DNA from 3 places in the Phytobacter sp. V91 genome. Region 3 is predicted to be linked to each of the others. Evidence: predicted binding sites of a transcription regulator. Region 3 holds the regulator's gene; each other region holds the start of a gene.
What was found. The regulator ArgR, encoded in region 3, controls arginine synthesis, uptake and breakdown. The targets are predictions, from matches to a motif close to ANTGAATAAAAATACANT.
Positions count from the first base shown of each region.

Region 1: argC (N-acetyl-gamma-glutamyl-phosphate reductase) is a predicted target of ArgR. The motif match lies at 2,513-2,530, and genes of this name have one in related genera.
Region 2: argA (amino-acid N-acetyltransferase) is a predicted target of ArgR. The motif match lies at 2,720-2,737, and genes of this name have one in related genera.

Region 1 is NZ_CBFFRJ010000035.1:34,632-40,397, reverse strand. Features, by position in the region: gene argH (argininosuccinate lyase) at 1-525, opposite strand, end outside; gene argB (acetylglutamate kinase) at 608-1,384, opposite strand; gene argC (N-acetyl-gamma-glutamyl-phosphate reductase) at 1,400-2,404, opposite strand; gene argE (acetylornithine deacetylase) at 2,578-3,729, shown strand; gene ppc (phosphoenolpyruvate carboxylase) at 4,002-5,766, shown strand, end outside.
Region 2 is NZ_CBFFRJ010000031.1:6,624-12,389, forward strand. Features, by position in the region: gene mltA (murein transglycosylase A) at 1-581, opposite strand, end outside; tRNA gene ACSZO4_RS08555 (tRNA-Met) at 787-863, shown strand; tRNA gene ACSZO4_RS08560 (tRNA-Met) at 909-985, shown strand; tRNA gene ACSZO4_RS08565 (tRNA-Met) at 1,030-1,106, shown strand; gene amiC (N-acetylmuramoyl-L-alanine amidase AmiC) at 1,284-2,537, opposite strand; gene argA (amino-acid N-acetyltransferase) at 2,770-4,101, shown strand; gene recD (exodeoxyribonuclease V subunit alpha) at 4,132-5,766, opposite strand, start outside.
Region 3 is NZ_CBFFRJ010000100.1:13,197-18,962, forward strand. Features, by position in the region: gene degS (outer membrane-stress sensor serine endopeptidase DegS) at 1-906, shown strand, start outside; gene mdh (malate dehydrogenase) at 1,002-1,940, opposite strand; gene argR (transcriptional regulator ArgR) at 2,351-2,821, shown strand; gene yhcN (peroxide/acid stress response protein YhcN) at 3,180-3,443, shown strand; gene yhcN (peroxide/acid stress response protein YhcN) at 3,551-3,814, shown strand; gene ACSZO4_RS18470 (barstar family protein) at 3,877-4,143, opposite strand; gene ACSZO4_RS18475 (NAD-dependent succinate-semialdehyde dehydrogenase) at 4,188-5,642, opposite strand.

The DNA of each region.
Region 1 (5,766 bases), on a different contig from region 3:
CATTTCGACATAGGCCAGGCACCAGTGGGCAAACGTCACCGGCTGAGCACGTTGCAGATGGGTGTAACCCGGCATCACGGCATCCTGGTTATTCTCTGCAGTCTCCACCAGCGCGCTTTGCAGCTGACGGCAGGCAACGAGCAGTTCAACCACCGTGTCTTTGCACCACAGTTTAAGGTCGGTCGCGACCTGGTCGTTACGGCTACGTCCGGTGTGCAGCTTTTTACCCAACTGGCCGACTTTATCGATCAGCTTGCCTTCGACCCAGCTATGAATATCTTCGGCATCGCTTTCGAGGATCTGCTGCGGGTTCGCCTGAACCTCTTGCAGCAAAACGTTCAGTGCTTCTTCCAGCTGAACCTGCTCATCGCTGGTTAACACGCCAACGGTGACCAGCGCTTTGGACCAGGCCACAGAGCCAACGATATCCTGCTCCGCCAGGCGATAGTCAAAGCGCAAAGAGTCGTTGAACTGTTTGAACCGTTGATCTGCAGCCTGTGAAAAACGCCCACCCCAAAGTGCCATAACATGCTTCCTTAAATTTATTGAGTGTTGTCCCTCTTTATCCCCTTGCCCTCCTGGAGAGGGTAAGGGTGAGGGAAAAATCTTATGCGAGAATACGGGTACCGATAGGCGTGCCGTTAAACAGCGCCGGTAATTGCTCGGCATGACGCCAGGAGGCAATATCCACCGGGCGATTCAACGCGCGGGCAGCATCCAGCGCGGCGTTAACTTTCACAATCATGCCATCGGTAATAATGCCCTGGGCAATCAGCTGTTCTGCTTTGGCCGCTGTCATTTCAGCGATACGCTGACCTTTGCCGTCCAGAATACCGCTCACGTCAGAGAGCAGAATCAAATCCGCGCCAAGGGTTGCCGCCAGCGCCGTAGCCGCCTGGTCAGCGTTAACGTTCATCAGGCGGCCATCGTCGGTGACGCCAATAGAACTGATAACCGGCAGGAAACCGCCATCGAGCAGAGAGGTCACCAGCTTCGGTGAACCTGGCAGCGCCTGGCCCACATGGCCCAGCTCTTTGTCCAGTTGCGTCACTTTCACGCTGTCACCGTCGCCGAGGAACAGACCAACGGAGGCAATCTTATGCTTCTTCGCCCAGGCCAGCAGCGTTTTGTTGGCGGTACCCGCCAGCGCGCCGGTTATAATATCGATTTGATCGGCTGGGGTGACGCGCAGACCATTTTTCTTGGTCACCGGCAGGTTAAGCTGTTTCATCAGCTCATCCACCACGCAGCCGCCGCCGTGGACAATCACCAGCGGACGCTGATGGGATTCACGGTAATTCACCAGCGCGGTAAACAGACGCTCCAGCGCTTCTTCACTATCCAGCAGCACGCCACCGAGTTTAATAATTAATGGGTTCATCATCACGCCTGCACTCAATTAGATAAGAGACTGGGTTTCAGCATAGCCGAAACGAATATTTGCACACTGCACAGCCTGCGCCGCTGCGCCTTTCAAGACGTTATCTTCCGTCGCGACCACGATCAGGTGTTCATCCTGCACCGCGAAACCAATATCGCAGAACGGCAGCCCAACCACATTTTTCAGTGCCGGAACGCCTTTCTCATACAGGCGCACCAGCGGCTTGTCGCCGTAGGCCTGCTGGAAAATCCCGGCAATTTGCGCATGGGTCACGCCAGGCTTCAGGCGGCAGGTGATGGTTTCCAGAATGCCACGCGCGAAGTTACCCAGATGTGGGGTGAAAATCACCTGCGCACCAAGGTGAGTGGTGATCTCCGGATGGTGGCGATGGTTAAACACGCCGTAGGGCTGCAGGCTGACTTCGCAGAAGCTGTTGGAGAGCGCGGCTTTACGCCCTGCGCCGCTCACACCGCTGGTCGCGTTAATAACCGGCCATTGGTTCAGTTCCAGCACACCGGCATCAATCAGCGGTTTAAGCGAGAGCTGCGCCGCCGTGGGGTAACAACCCGGCACCGCGATCAGATTCGCCTCTTTCAGCGCGTCGGTCGCCCACTCAGCCAGGCCATACACCGCCTGGGCGAGGAGCTCAGGATGCTGATGCGTGAAACCGTAGAATTTTTCATAGAACGCGGGATCGTTAACACGGAATGCACCAGACAGGTCAAACACCACGCAACCTGCCGCCAGGAACTGCGGTGCCAGATCGTGGCTCACTTCATGCGCAGTCGCCAGGAACACCACATCCACGCCATCAGTAAACTCGCTGATGTCCGACATGGCCTGGAGCGGCAGATCAACAATGCCTTTCAACTGCGGATGTAAATCGGAGATTAATTTTCCTGCATCATTACTTTGCGCTGAAACCGTCAAAGCGGTTATGTTCATAAGAGGATGGCGATTTACATAGGTCACTAGCTCTGCGCCGGCGTAGCCGCTGGCACCCACAATTAACGTGTTCAACATCGGGGCAGTTTACCTTCTTAGTACGTCATGTTTGCCAGGGAGTGATTCGGCATCAATCCCCACGTCGCTCTGTAAAGGCGCCGAACGGGTTCCTTTACGCTCAACATTAATGTATTTTTATTCACTATTAATGCATGAATATTGATACTATCACGAACTCAGGTATGTCAACAATGAAAATGAATTTGCCGCCATTTATCGAGATTTACCGCGCCCTGATTGGCACGCCGTCCATCAGCGCAACGGAAGAAGCCCTTGATCAAAGCAATGCTTCTTTAATCAATCTGCTGGCTGGATGGTTTGGCGACCTCGGGTTCAGGGTTGAAGTGCAACCTGTCCCCGGCACACGTAACAAGTTTAACCTGTTAGCCAGTATCGGCGAGGGCGCCGGCGGTCTTTTGTTAACCGGCCATACCGATACCGTTCCCTTCGATGATGGTCGCTGGACGCGCGATCCTTTCACCCTGACCGAGCATGACAACAAGCTCTACGGACTGGGCACTGCCGATATGAAAGGCTTCTTCGCCTTCATTCTTGATGCACTGCGTGATGTTGATGTGACGAAGCTGAAAAAGCCGCTCTACGTGCTGGCCACCGCTGACGAAGAGACCAGCATGGCAGGCGCACGCTACTTTGCAGAAAATACGCAGCTTCGCCCGGATTGCGCCATTATCGGCGAGCCAACCTCTCTTCAGCCCGTGCGCGCCCACAAAGGTCATATCTCCAGTGCCATCCGCATCCTTGGGCAGTCGGGTCACTCCAGCGATCCGGCGCGTGGCGTCAACGCTATCGAGCTGATGCATGACGCCATCGGCCATATTTTGCATCTGCGCGATAACCTGAAAGAGCGTTATCACTATGACGCCTTCACCGTGCCGTACCCAACGTTGAACCTCGGTCACATTAACGGCGGCGATGCCTCCAACCGTATTTGCGCCTGCTGCGAACTGCATATGGACATTCGTCCACTGCCGGGCATGACCCTTAACGATCTGAACGGCCTGCTTGAAGAGGCATTAGAGCCGGTAAGCAGCCGCTGGCCGGGTCGTCTGACCGTCTCCGAACTGCATCCGCCGATTCCGGGTTACGAATGTCCGCCGGACCATCAGCTGGTCGAGGTGGTGGAAAAACTGCTGGGCGTGGAGACACAAGTGGTGAACTACTGCACCGAAGCGCCGTTTATTCAGACCCTGTGCCCGACTCTGGTGTTAGGCCCTGGTTCGATTAATCAGGCGCATCAGCCTGATGAATATCTTGAGACGCGCTTTATTAAACCCACTCGCGAGTTAATTACGCAGGTGGTGCATCACTTCTGCTGGCACTGATTTACGCCCTCTTCACCCCGATAAATCGCCGTCGGGGTGAGGAGAAAACGCAGTGACCTTGTTCACAATTCCATAAGCTATGCTTATCTGCCGTAAAGCGAATTAAATTTCGTAAATTCACGCCATTTATTCGTTTGCTGAACCGATTTCGCAGCAATTGACGTCGTGGGTTTTACGTGGCTTTATAAAAGGCGGTGTCTGATATCTATCCGTTTGACGTTGCAGGACGGTGGATATAACAAAATAAAATGAGATGGGGTGTCTGGGTTAACATGAACGAACAATATTCCGCTTTGCGTAGTAATGTCAGTATGCTCGGCAAGCTGCTGGGGGATACCATCAAGGATGCGTTGGGAGAGCACATTCTTGAACGGGTCGAAACAATCCGTAAGCTGTCCAAATCTTCACGTGCTGGTAATGAGGCTAACCGACAGGAACTGCTCAATACGCTGCAAAACCTGTCAAATGATGAACTGCTGCCGGTCGCTCGCGCCTTCAGCCAGTTTCTGAATCTTGCCAATACCGCCGAGCAATACCACAGCATTTCTCCGAAAGGCGAAGCCGCAAACAACCCGGAAGTGATTGCTCGTACGCTGCGTAAACTGAAAGACCAACCCGATCTCAACGAAGCGGACATCAAGAAAGCCGTTGAATCGCTGTCGCTGGAGCTGGTGCTGACCGCCCACCCGACAGAGATCACCCGCCGTACGCTTATCCACAAAATGGTGGAAGTGAACAACTGCTTAAAGCAGCTGGATAACACCGATATCGCCGACTATGAGCGCCATCAGCTGATGCGCCGCCTGCGCCAGCTTATCGCGCAGTCCTGGCATACCGATGAAATCCGTAAACATCGCCCGAGCCCGGTCGACGAAGCCAAATGGGGCTTTGCGGTTGTCGAAAACAGTCTGTGGGAAGGCGTGCCTAACTATCTTCGCGAGCTCAACGAACAGCTCGAAGAGAACCTGAATTACAAACTGCCAGTCGATTTCGTCCCGGTCCGCTTTACCTCCTGGATGGGCGGCGACCGCGACGGCAACCCGAACGTTACCGCAGACATTACCCGTCACGTCCTGCTGCTGAGCCGCTGGAAAGCGACCGATCTGTTCCTGAAAGATATTCAGTTGCTGATCTCCGAACTCTCCATGGTGGAGTGTACGGACGAACTGCGCGAGCTGGCCGGTGCCGAAGGCGCACAGGAACCCTATCGCTATCTGATGAAAAAACTGCGCGGCCAGCTGATGGCAACGCAGGCCTGGCTGGAAGCGCGTCTGAAAGGCCAGCGATTGCCGAAACCAGAAGGTCTGCTGAGCCAGAACGAACAACTGTGGGAACCGCTTTACGCCTGTTACAAATCTCTGCAAGCCTGCGGTATGGGCATCATCGCCAATGGTGAACTGCTCGATACCCTTAGGCGCGTGAAATGTTTTGGCGTGCCGCTGGTGCGTATTGACGTTCGTCAGGAAAGCACCCGTCACACCGAAGCGCTGGGCGAACTGACCCGTTACCTGGGTATCGGTGATTATGAAAGCTGGTCCGAAGCCGACAAACAGGCATTCCTGATCCGCGAGCTGAACTCCAAGCGTCCTCTGCTACCGCGTAACTGGGAGCCGAGCAATGAAACCCTCGAGGTGCTCAGGACCTGCAAAGCGATCGTTGATGCGCCGAAAGGATCGGTTGCCGCCTATGTGATCTCCATGGCGAAGACCCCGTCCGACGTTCTGGGTGTGCACCTGCTGCTCAAAGAAGCCGGTATCGACTATGCTCTGCCGGTCGCGCCTCTGTTTGAAACCCTCGATGACCTGAACAATGCTGATGACGTGATGACCCAGTTGCTGAACATCGACTGGTATCGCGGCTTTATCCAGGGCAAACAGATGGTGATGATTGGCTATTCCGACTCCGCAAAAGACGCAGGCGTGATGGCGGCTTCCTGGGCGCAGTATCAGGCTCAGGACGCGTTAATCAAAACCTGTGAAAAAGCGGGTATCGAACTGACGCTGTTCCACGGACGCGGCGGCTCGATTGGTCGTGGCG
Region 2 (5,766 bases), on a different contig from region 3:
GGCGAGCCATCGCCAAAGTCGATATAGCCGCTGCCCTGTACATCCATAATAAAGTTGTCCATCAGCGAGTTGCTGTATGCCAGGACATAACTTTCGCTAAGCGCGCCGGCATAGATGCTGGCGCGGGAGGGCAGTTTCCCACGCTTCGGCGGCATACGGTAAATGGGGTACTGGAATTCTCCCTGTCGAGTATGACGAGCCTGCACAACCGGTGTGTAGTAGCCGGTAAACTGGACGTTACCGTAGTTATCGGCGCCTTCCATTTGCCAGGCGTCAATACCGAACTGGCGCATATTGCGGGTATCGCCGCCTGAACGCAGCCAGTTCTGGACAGCGTTATAGACAGCACTCTGACCGGAATACAAACGTGGAGAGGCGCTGCGGATTTGACTCACTTGCTCAGAGAAATCGCCTGCGTTGATAGGAGCCCCAACGGCTTCAGGCTGGTTTACCAGAGAGAAAGGCTGGTCAAACTTGCCATCTTTATACTGTTGACCGCGATCGGTCGGTTTTGAAACACAGGCGGCAAGCAGTGTCACCATTGCGCCTGTTAGCAGATATTTTGCCCAACGTCCTTTCATTGTCTCTCATCTTCTGGTTAATCCGGAGCCTGATGAAGATAACAAACCGCCCCCGGTAATGAAATGCGCTTGCGCAACCCGCGGCATGGCTGGTACAAAAAACGCCCTCATCGTACTGTTTTTATACAATCAGGCTGCTAATATGCTAAACCGTTAAAAAAGGGTTGCATCAGAACGTTAGCGGAGTATAGTGCGCATCCACGGACGCGGGGTGGAGCAGCCTGGTAGCTCGTCGGGCTCATAACCCGAAGGTCGTCGGTTCAAATCCGGCCCCCGCAACCAATTAAAATCAGAAGTAAATTTACTCGATGGAAGAGTAAATCCGGACGCGGGGTGGAGCAGCCTGGTAGCTCGTCGGGCTCATAACCCGAAGGTCGTCAGTTCAAATCTGGCCCCCGCAACCAATTACAATCTGATGCAAATTTACTCGATGAAGAGTAAAGACGGACGCGGGGTGGAGCAGCCTGGTAGCTCGTCGGGCTCATAACCCGAAGGTCGTCGGTTCAAATCCGGCCCCCGCAACCAACACAATAAACACCTTAACGGGTGTTTTTTTGTTTTTATTCTTCAGCATTCACGCCGTGCCATTGTTGGCTGCCTTCATTCACCCCAGTCACGTACTTATATACGCTCCCGGGGATTCATTCCGTTGCCGGCCTCGGCACAACCTGAATGATTCGAATAAAACATTCTGATAAAAAATTACCCTCTTCTCGCAAGCGTAGCCCCATCGGCGAAGTACGCCTTAATCCCGGCCAGAATCGACTCCGCAATCTGCTGCTGGAATTTTGCCGTTTTGAGTTTGCGCTCTTCCTCAACGTTACTGATAAACGCGGTTTCCACGAGGATCGACGGGATATCAGGCGCTTTCAGCACCGCAAACCCGGCCTGCTCAACCTGATTTTTATGCAGGTTATTCACGTTGCCCAGCCGATTGAGCACGGCTTTACCGAACTTCAGACTGTCGTTGATGGTCAGCGACTGCACCATATCAAACATCGTATGATCCAGATAACGGTCGCCGCTTTTACTCACGCCGCCGATTAAATCCGATGCGTTTTGTGATTCGGCCAGCAGCTTCGCCGCCGTACTGGTGGCGCCTTTGGTCGACAGCGCAAACACCGAAGATCCGCTGGGTTGTCGGCTGCTGAAAGCATCCGCATGAATAGAGACAAACAGGTCGGCACGCTGCTTCTGCGCCTTGGCAACGCGCACTTTCAGCGGAATGAAGACATCTTCATTACGCGTCATATACGCCTTCATATTGGACTCTTTTTCGATAAGGGCCCGCAGGCGACGGGCAATTTGCAGCACCACGTCTTTCTCGCGGGTCCGGTATTTACCGATAGCGCCGGGATCTTCACCGCCGTGTCCGGGATCAAGCATGATAACAATCGGACGGTCACGCCCGGCTTTCCCCGGCTGCGGCCCGCTTTGCGCTGGCGGAACCGGCTTGTCCAGATCCCCCTGGTTATACTCTTCGAGTAACGCCAGCAGCGGATCCTGCATATCTTTCGCATTGGCCGGGTAGAGATCCATCACCAGACGCTCTTTAAACCCCGCCACCGGGGCCAGTGCAAACAGCTGCGGTTTAATGTCCTGCTTGAGCTCAAACACCATGCGCACAGTCTGGGGATCAAACTGCCCCACGCGGGCCGATTTAATGAAAGGATCGTCACCCCGGATCTGCGCCCCCATACCTTTAAGCACGGAGTTAAGATTGACGCCTTCAAGATCGACCACCAGCCGGTCAGGATTACTCAACGAGAACTGGCGATATTTAATGACCCGGTTAGACTCAACCGTTACACGGGTATAGGTAGACGCAGGCCAGACGCGCACGGCGACCACCTGACTGACGGCGGCAAGGCCAACCAGGCTCACGCTTAATAACCACATTGCCCCCGCACCCTGTAATAATCTGCGGCGGCTTAGCGCTTTTTGACTTCCCGACATGCCTCTCCCGATCCAAAGCAAAAAAGATGAATAACTGATTATTCGTAAGAATTGACTGAAAACTTTAACGAATGACGCATAAGCTGTCATCTATAAAACGGTAAAGGTCGTGGAGCCTTGCCAGCAAAAGGTAACACCATTATTAACTGATGATGCATTTTTGGCTTGCACATCTGGCCACAAAAGAATAAAAATACACTTTTTACGAATAATCATGCAGTGAGGATTGGCCGTGGTAAAGGAACGTAGAACCGAACTGGTGCAGGGATTTCGCCACTCTGTCCCCTATATTAATACCCATCGGGGCAAAACCTTTGTCATTATGCTCGGCGGTGAAGCCATTGAGCATGAAAACTTTTCCAGTATCGTCAATGACATCGGGCTGCTGCACAGTCTGGGGATCCGGCTGGTTGTGGTCTACGGCGCACGCCCGCAGATCGATGCCAACCTTGCGGCCCACCACCATGAACCTATCTACCATAAGCATATCCGCGTGACCGACGCAAAAACCCTGGACCTGGTTAAACAGGCGGCGGGTTTACTGCAACTGGATATCACCGCCCGGCTGTCAATGAGCCTTAACAACACGCCATTGCAGGGTGCTCATATCAACGTGGTCAGCGGTAACTTTATTATTGCCCAGCCGCTGGGTGTCGATGATGGCGTCGACTACTGCCATAGCGGACGTATTCGTCGTATTGACGAAGAGGCCATCCACCGCCAGTTAGACAGCGGTGCGATCGTGCTGATAGGGCCGGTTGCGGTCTCCGTCACCGGGGAAAGTTTTAACCTCACCTCGGAAGAGATTGCCACCCAACTGGCCATCAAGCTCAAAGCCGACAAAATGATCGGCTTCTGCTCATCGCAGGGGGTCTACAACGAAGAGGGGCACATCGTCTCCGAGCTCTTCCCTAACGAAGCCCAGGCCCGGGTCGAGGCGCTGGAAGAGGAAGGCGATTACCATTCAGGTACCGTGCGTTTTCTGCGCGGCGCCATGAAAGCCTGCCGCAGTGGCGTCCGTCGCAGCCACTTAATTAGCTACCAGGAAGATGGCGCCCTGTTGCAGGAGTTGTTCTCCCGCGACGGTATCGGAACGCAGATCGTGATGGAGAGCGCCGAGCAGATCCGTCGGGCCACCATCAACGATATCGGCGGTATCCTGGAGCTAATCCGCCCGCTGGAACAGCAGGGCATCCTGGTCCGTCGCTCACGCGAACAGCTGGAGATGGAAATCGATAAGTTTACCGTCGTCCAGCGGGATAACCTGACTATTGCCTGCGCTGCGCTCTATCCGTTCCCGGAAGAAAAAATCGGGGAGATGGCCTGCGTCGCGGTTCATCCTGATTACCGCAGTTCATCGCGCGGGGAGGTGCTACTGGAGCGTATTGCCGCCCAGGCGAAACAGATGGGGCTGAGCAAGCTGTTTGTTCTCACTACCCGCAGTATTCACTGGTTCCAGGAGCGCGGCTTTACCCCCGTGGACATCGACTCGCTGCCGGAAAGCAAAAAAGAGATGTACAACTACCAGCGCCGCTCGAAGGTCTTAATGGCCGACTTAAGCTGACAAACAGCCCCGGAAACACCCGGGGCTGCTTTATTCTTCAGACTGAAAAAGGGCATCCAGCCCGCTTCGCCGCTCGGTACGGGTGGCGATAGCCTGCAACAGTACCCGCTCATCGGCATACAACGAAAGACGCTGTTTAGCACGCGTGATGGCCGTGTAGACCAGCTCTCTTGTAACGACGGGCACTATCTGGGCAGGCAGAATTAATGCCGCGTGGTCAAACTCCGACCCTTGGGATTTATGTACCGTCATCGCCCAGGCCGTATCATGTTCCGGCAACCGGCTTGGCTGGACGGATTTCAGGCTGCCATCAGGCAGCGGGAACCAGACCCGGATCCCCTCGCTTCCTTCCAGAGCAATGCCAATATCACCATTAAAGAGTCCCAGCGATGAGTCGTTGCGGGCGATCATCACCGGGCGTCCATGATACCAGCGGGCGTTTAACGGGCGATGGATACGCCGCTGGCGGATAAGCGCCAGCTCAAGGCGCTCATTGAGGCCGCTGACGCCAAATGGCCCTTCCCGCAAGGCACACAACAGCTGGTACTCGCCAAACGCGGAAATCACCTCCTGCGGCTGGGCGTGCTGTTGCAGCAGCGACAGGAAGTGCGCATAACCCGACAGCGCATCATCAATCATCGTCTGGTAGTCATCGGCGGAGAGTAAGGGTTTACTCTCGATATCGCTAAATCCCTGACGGAAGACGGCGCGGGTGCCTGCTTTATCCCCCCGGTTAACCGCTGCGGCCAGTTGGCCGATTCCGGAATCACTGCCAAATCGATAGCTTTGCTGCAGCAGACACAGGCTGTCACGCAGGTTGCTGGCCGACGTTCCGCCGCCTGCCGGAACCGAAAACCCGGTGAGGCGCGACAACTGCGCGGCACGTGGTGCGGTAAAACCCGCATTGACCCACGCACAGATATCCCCCAGCACCGCTCCAGCTTCCACCGAAGCAAGCTGGTCGCGATCGCCAAGGAAAATCACCCGGGCATGGGCAGGCAGGGCGTCAATCAGTCGCGACATCATCGGCAGGTCAATCATCGATGCCTCATCCACCACCAGCACGTCCAGATGCAGCGGATTACCGGCATGGTGACGTAAGCGCTGACTGCCCTGCACTGCGCCCAACAAGCGGTGCAGCGTACTGGCCTCATCAGGCAGCGTCGCCTTTTGCGCCTGCGTCAGAGGAAGCTGGCGCAACGCTTTACCCAGGGATTCGGTCAGCCTCGCAGCCGCTTTACCGGTAGGTGCGGCAAGGCTGATTCGACAACGCTCGCCTTCCGCCATCTGCACCAGCGCCGCCAGCAGTTTCGCCACCGTGGTGGTTTTGCCCGTTCCCGGGCCGCCGGAAATCACTGAGATACGCCGGGTGAGCGCCACCGCAGCGGCCACTTTTTGCCAGTTGATCTCTTCACTCGCCGGGAAAAGGTCATCAAGCGCCAGCCTGAGGCGCTTTTCATCCACCGCTATCGGCTGATTGATCCGGGCAAAAAAGTCAGCCACCCGTTGTTCGTTACACCACATCCGGTTGAGATAGAGCCGGTCTTTGGCGAGGATCATCGGCGTTGCCGCGGCCCCTTCACTCACCGCTTTCGAGGTCAGTAAGGGTTCGCGCCAGTTCGCCGGGCTTCCCGCCTGTTCAAAGATGGCCTGCATTAACGCCGA
Region 3 (5,766 bases):
GCACCCGCGGTGGTGTACGTTTACAACCGTGGGCTCAATAATTCGTCGCATAATCGTCTGGAAATTCGCACCCTGGGTTCCGGGGTCATCATGGACCAGCGTGGTTATATCGTTACCAACAAACACGTGATCAACGATGCTGATCAGATAATTGTCGCCTTGCAGGATGGCCGCGTATTTGAAGCCCTGTTGGTAGGCTCAGATTCTCTGACCGATCTTGCAGTATTAAAAATCAATGCCACAAATGGCCTGCCGGTTATTCCGATCAATGCTCAACGCGTTCCCCATATCGGCGATGTGGTACTGGCCATCGGCAATCCCTATAACCTCGGTCAGACCATCACCCAGGGCATTATCAGCGCCACGGGTCGTATCGGTTTGAACCCGACAGGTCGACAGAACTTCCTGCAAACGGATGCTTCCATTAACCACGGGAACTCGGGCGGCGCCCTTGTTAACTCGCTGGGTGAACTGATGGGGATCAACACGCTCTCGTTTGATAAAAGCAATGACGGTGAGACACCGGAAGGTATTGGTTTTGCCATTCCCTTCCAGCTTGCGACCAAGATTATGGATAAGCTGATCCGCGATGGCCGGGTGATCCGCGGCTATATTGGTATCGGCGGCAGAGAAATCGCGCCAATGCATACGCAAGGCGGAGCCATTGACCAGCTTCAGGGCATTGTTGTCAATGAGGTCGCGCCTGATGGCCCGGCAGCTCAGGCAGGGATTCAGGTGAATGATGTTATTGTCTCGGTCAATGGCAAACCGGCTATCTCAGCCCTGGAAACCATGGACCAGGTGGCAGAAATTCGCCCAGGCTCTGACATCCCGGTTGAGGTCATGCGGGAAGATAAAAAGCTGAAGCTTCAGGTCACCATTCAGGAGTACCCGGCGACAAATTAAGCGTATAAAAAACCGGAGCACATAGCATGTAGCTCCGGTCTTTTTATGCCCTCTTCTGGCGGTAGACAGCACGCCAGGCGGCGATGATCGGTTGGTTATTTGTTGACGAACTCCTCGCCCAGCTGGATTTCTTTACTTAGCGTATCCAGCATATCGTCCAGCGCCTGTTGTTCAAATGCACTGAGTTTGCCAATTGCCTGGCGCTCTTCGATACCATTTTTCCCCAGCAGCAGCGGTTGTGAGAAGAAACGGGCATACTGACCGTCGCCTTCAACATAGGCACACTCCACCACGCCTTTTTCACCTTGCAGCGCGCGAACCAGCGACAGACCAAAACGTGCAGCGGCCTGACCCATCGACAGTGTTGCCGAACCGCCACCGGCTTTCGCTTCAACCACTTCCGTTCCGGCATTCTGAATACGTTTTGTCAGGTCGGCGATTTCCTGCTCAGAAAAACTGACGCCTGCAATTTGCGACAACAACGGCAGAATAGTGACGCCAGAATGGCCGCCGACAACCGGCACCTCGATATCCGACGGCTGTTTGCCTTTTAACTCAGCCACAAAGGTATTAGAGCGGATGATATCCAGCGTGGTCACGCCGAACAGCTTATTCTTGTCATAAACCCCGGCCTTTTTCAGCACTTCAGCCGCAATCGCCACGGTGGTATTAACCGGATTGGTAATGATACCGATACAGGCTTTCGGGCAGGTTGTCGCAATTTGTGCGACCAGATTTTTGACAATTCCTGCATTCACGTTAAACAGGTCGGAACGATCCATGCCTGGTTTACGCGCCACACCTGCAGAAATCAGAACAACATCCGCACCGTGCAGAGCAGGGGTTGCATCTTCACCAGCAAAACCTTTGATTTTAACGGCGGTAGGAATATGGCTGAGGTCAACAGCAACCCCGGGGGTTACAGGAGCAATATCATACAGAGTGAGTTCAGAACCTGAAGGCAGTTGTGTTTTCAGAAGTAGAGCTAACGCCTGTCCGATACCGCCGGCGGCGCCGAGGACTGCAACTTTCATCATAAACTCCTTATTATGGTTAGCTAAATATTTTGTTACTCCGTTGCGGCGACCTTAATTCACCCTGATAATTATGGCATCATGCCAACCAAAATTCTGCGGTATGGCACGCTTTTAAAATATTATAATGGGTTTTTACGACCGACTGACCGGCAAACTAAGCAACTAACACTAAGAGTTTACAATATAGTCCCGGTGACCATCAAAGAAACGCCAACTCAATAACATTTATTTTACTTTTTTTTAATTTGCGACATACAACACAAGCGATTTTGTTCCCCCATACAGGGAACTAACAGAACTTGTGTCTTTAATAACAGTATATTAAATATTTCCACGGTAGATTATTTGCATAAAAATTCATCCATATGCATAATAATGTAGTTTTCACGACCTGATACGGGTGACTTATGCGAAGCTCGGCAAAGCAAGAAGAATTAGTTAAAGCGTTCAAAGCGCTACTTAAAGAAGAGAAATTCAGCTCTCAGGGAGAAATTGTGCTGGCTTTGCAGGAGCAAGGTTTCGACAATATCAACCAGTCCAAAGTTTCCCGCATGCTGACCAAGTTTGGTGCGGTACGTACGCGCAATGCAAAAATGGAGATGGTGTACTGCTTACCGGCAGAGCTTGGTGTGCCAACGACATCCAGTCCACTGAAAAACCTGGTGCTTGATATTGACTACAATACATCGGTTGTCGTCATTCATACCAGCCCCGGCGCGGCTCAGCTTATTGCTCGCCTGTTGGACTCTCTGGGTAAGGCCGAAGGCATTCTGGGCACCATTGCAGGTGATGATACGATCTTCACCACCCCAGCCAACGGTTTCACGGTAAAAGAGCTGTACGACGCCATTCTGGTTCTGTTCGAACAGGAACTCTGATCCCTTTCTCCCCTCGTGCCCTGACGAGGGGAAATCCCGCCTTTGAAAATCGTTAACTCGTCATCAGCAGATCATTATTTTGACATAATGTGCGACTTTTCATTACAAGCCATGCCCCTAAAGAGTTGTTTCGCACAAATCGTCAAATTCACTTATCCATATGATTAAAAACAATTAAATTTAATATTCCGCCCATTTTTATACACTATTTGATATAAGAAATGGTTTTCTTACCAATTAATTACAAAAGCAATGATTATCCTGGTATTAATTTTTGGGGTTATTAGCGTATACTTGCTTTTGTGATGAGGGTCACGAAACAAGACCCCGCGAAATTAAAGATGACAAGGTAATTATCATGAATATTAAATCTACTGTTGCAGCCCTGAGTGTTTTGTCCGTTCTCTCTTTTGGCGCATTCGCCGCAGACTCAATCGGTGCTGATCAAGCGCAAAACCGCGAGTCATTAGGCACCATTTCTGTTGGTGGTATTAACAATTCACCGATGGATATGCGTGCGGAATTGAACAAAAAAGCGGAAGAACAGGGCGCATCGGCTTATCGCGTTATTGAAGCGCGTACCGGAGATAACTGGCACGCCACTGCTGAACTGTACAAATAAGCAATACGTCAACTCTGTATCAACACCTGTATCACCATCGCTCAACGGCACCAGGCATAAAAATAGCGGTTCAACCCTTCTTGCCGTTGGGTATTGAGGAGAAAAAAATGAAACGTAACATCATCATCGCAACCCTGGGTCTGGCTTCACTGCTCTCTTTCGGTGCCAGTGCAGCAACAGTCGTCTCTGCAGACCAGGCGCAAAATATGCAATCGCTGGGGAGTGTTTCTGTTTCCCAGACCGCCAGTTCCCCAATGAGTATCCGTGAGCAACTGTCGGCGAAAGCCGATCAAGCCGGCGCATCAAGCTATCGCGTAACTGAGTTACAGGAAGGCGATACCTGGCATGCCACTGCCGAGCTGTATAAATAATCCCTCGTCGTATATGTGCTACGACTTGCCCCTGCCAGTCAGGGGCTTTTTTTGTCTGTAATTCAATGAATGTTGAAGCGAAATTGCCCTTCCAGCTCTTCCTCTGCCTCATCAAAAAGCAGAATCAACGCCCCGAAGCGCCGCCGTAATTTGTCAGGAAGATGAATGAATTCAATCTCCAGCGGCATCGACAACTCGCCAGTCAGCACATTCCAGAGTGAATCCAGATCGGTTACTTTGCCGTTTTCCATCGAGAACTGGCGGCAAAAGTCACGATAGAACGCCATTTGATCATCGATCTCGTCAAAATCAAAGGTATAGATATTCATGGTCCGCCATCCAGCCAAAGGGGGCGAGTGACCGCCCCGTCAGATCATAATCCCCCAAGATGCAGGGTTTTGACTTCTAAAAACTCATCCAGGCCCAGCACCGATCCTTCACGCCCAAGGCCGGACTCTTTCACCCCACCAAAGGGGCCAAGCTCTGTCGATACCGCACACTCATTAATCCCAATCATGCCGCTTTCAAGCGCCTGCGAAACACGAAACACCCGGGAGAGATTTTGCGTGTAGAAGTAGGCAGCCAGACCAAAGGGCGTTGCGTTGGCACGCTGGATAACATCCTCTTCAGTGGTAAAACGAAAGCAGGCCGCTACCGGGCCGAAGGTCTCTTCTTTCGCCAGCGTCATCTCCTCGCTGCAATCTCCCAGCACCGTCGGTTGCCAGAAATTGCCGCCTAAAGCATGCGCCGCGCCACCAGCTAGCACTTTCGCTCCTCTGGCGACCGCATCCTCAACGTGCTCACGTACTTTCGCCACCGCCGAAGGCTCAATTAACGGCCCCACCACCACCCCATCTTCGAGACCATTACCGACTTTCAGGGCCTTAACCGCATCAGCCAGCTGTTGCGTAAAGCGGTCGTAGACCGACTCGTGAATATAGAAACGGTTTACGCTGACACAGACCTGTCCGGCATTGCGAAATTTGTTGGCGATGGCCCCTTTCACTGCGGCCTCAATATCCGCATCTTCAAAGACGATATAAGGGGCATTTCCCCCCAACTCCATGGAGACCTTTTTCATGGTTTGCGCAGCATTGCGCACCAGCGTTTTGCCAACGGCGGTAGAGCCGGTGAAAGAGATCTTGCGTACCGCATGACTTGCCATAATGGCATCGCTGATCTCCGGAGTATTACCGGCCACGGCATTCAGTACGCCATCAGGCACGCCAGCCTTCTTCGCCAGTGTCAGCAAGGCGAATGCGCTTAACGGCGTATTGTTGGCGGGTTTGATAACGCCAGTACAGCCTGCGGCCAGCGCTGGCCCCAGCTTACGGGTCAGCATTGCCATCGGAAAATTCCACGGCGTAATGGCCGCCACAACGCCAACAGGTTCGCGGGTTGCGTAAATACGGGAGCCTGGTTTGACCGGCGGAATGATTTCCCCATTGGCGCGCTTCGCCTGCTCGGCAAACCACTGAATAAAGCTGGCGGCATATTCCACCTCCCCCTCAGCTTCTTTCACCGGTTTGCCCTGCTCGGTGGTCATTAAGCGCGCCAACCAGCTTTTGTTTTCAATAATCAGTTCATACCAGCGATAGAGGATGGTGGAACGCTCTTTCGCGGTCTTTGCCCGCCAGCCAGGAAAAGCCTTTGCGGCGGCGGCAATCGCCTCTTCGGTCTCTTTTTTCCCGGCCTTCGCGACTTTTGCCACCACGTCTCCTGTCGCCGGATCCAGCACATCAAATGTGCTGTTCAGTGATGTCCAGACGCCATCCACCAGATACCCCGTCTGAAACAGTTCGCTGTCCTGCAATGCCTGCGTCGTCATTTGCTCTCCTTAATGGTGATGAACAAAACCTGCCGTAAAGTATAGCCATAAAAAAACCGACGCTTCTGGCGTCGGTTCAGATTGCTGACGAACCCCACGTTTTTCGTGGGGTTTTGTTTTTGTA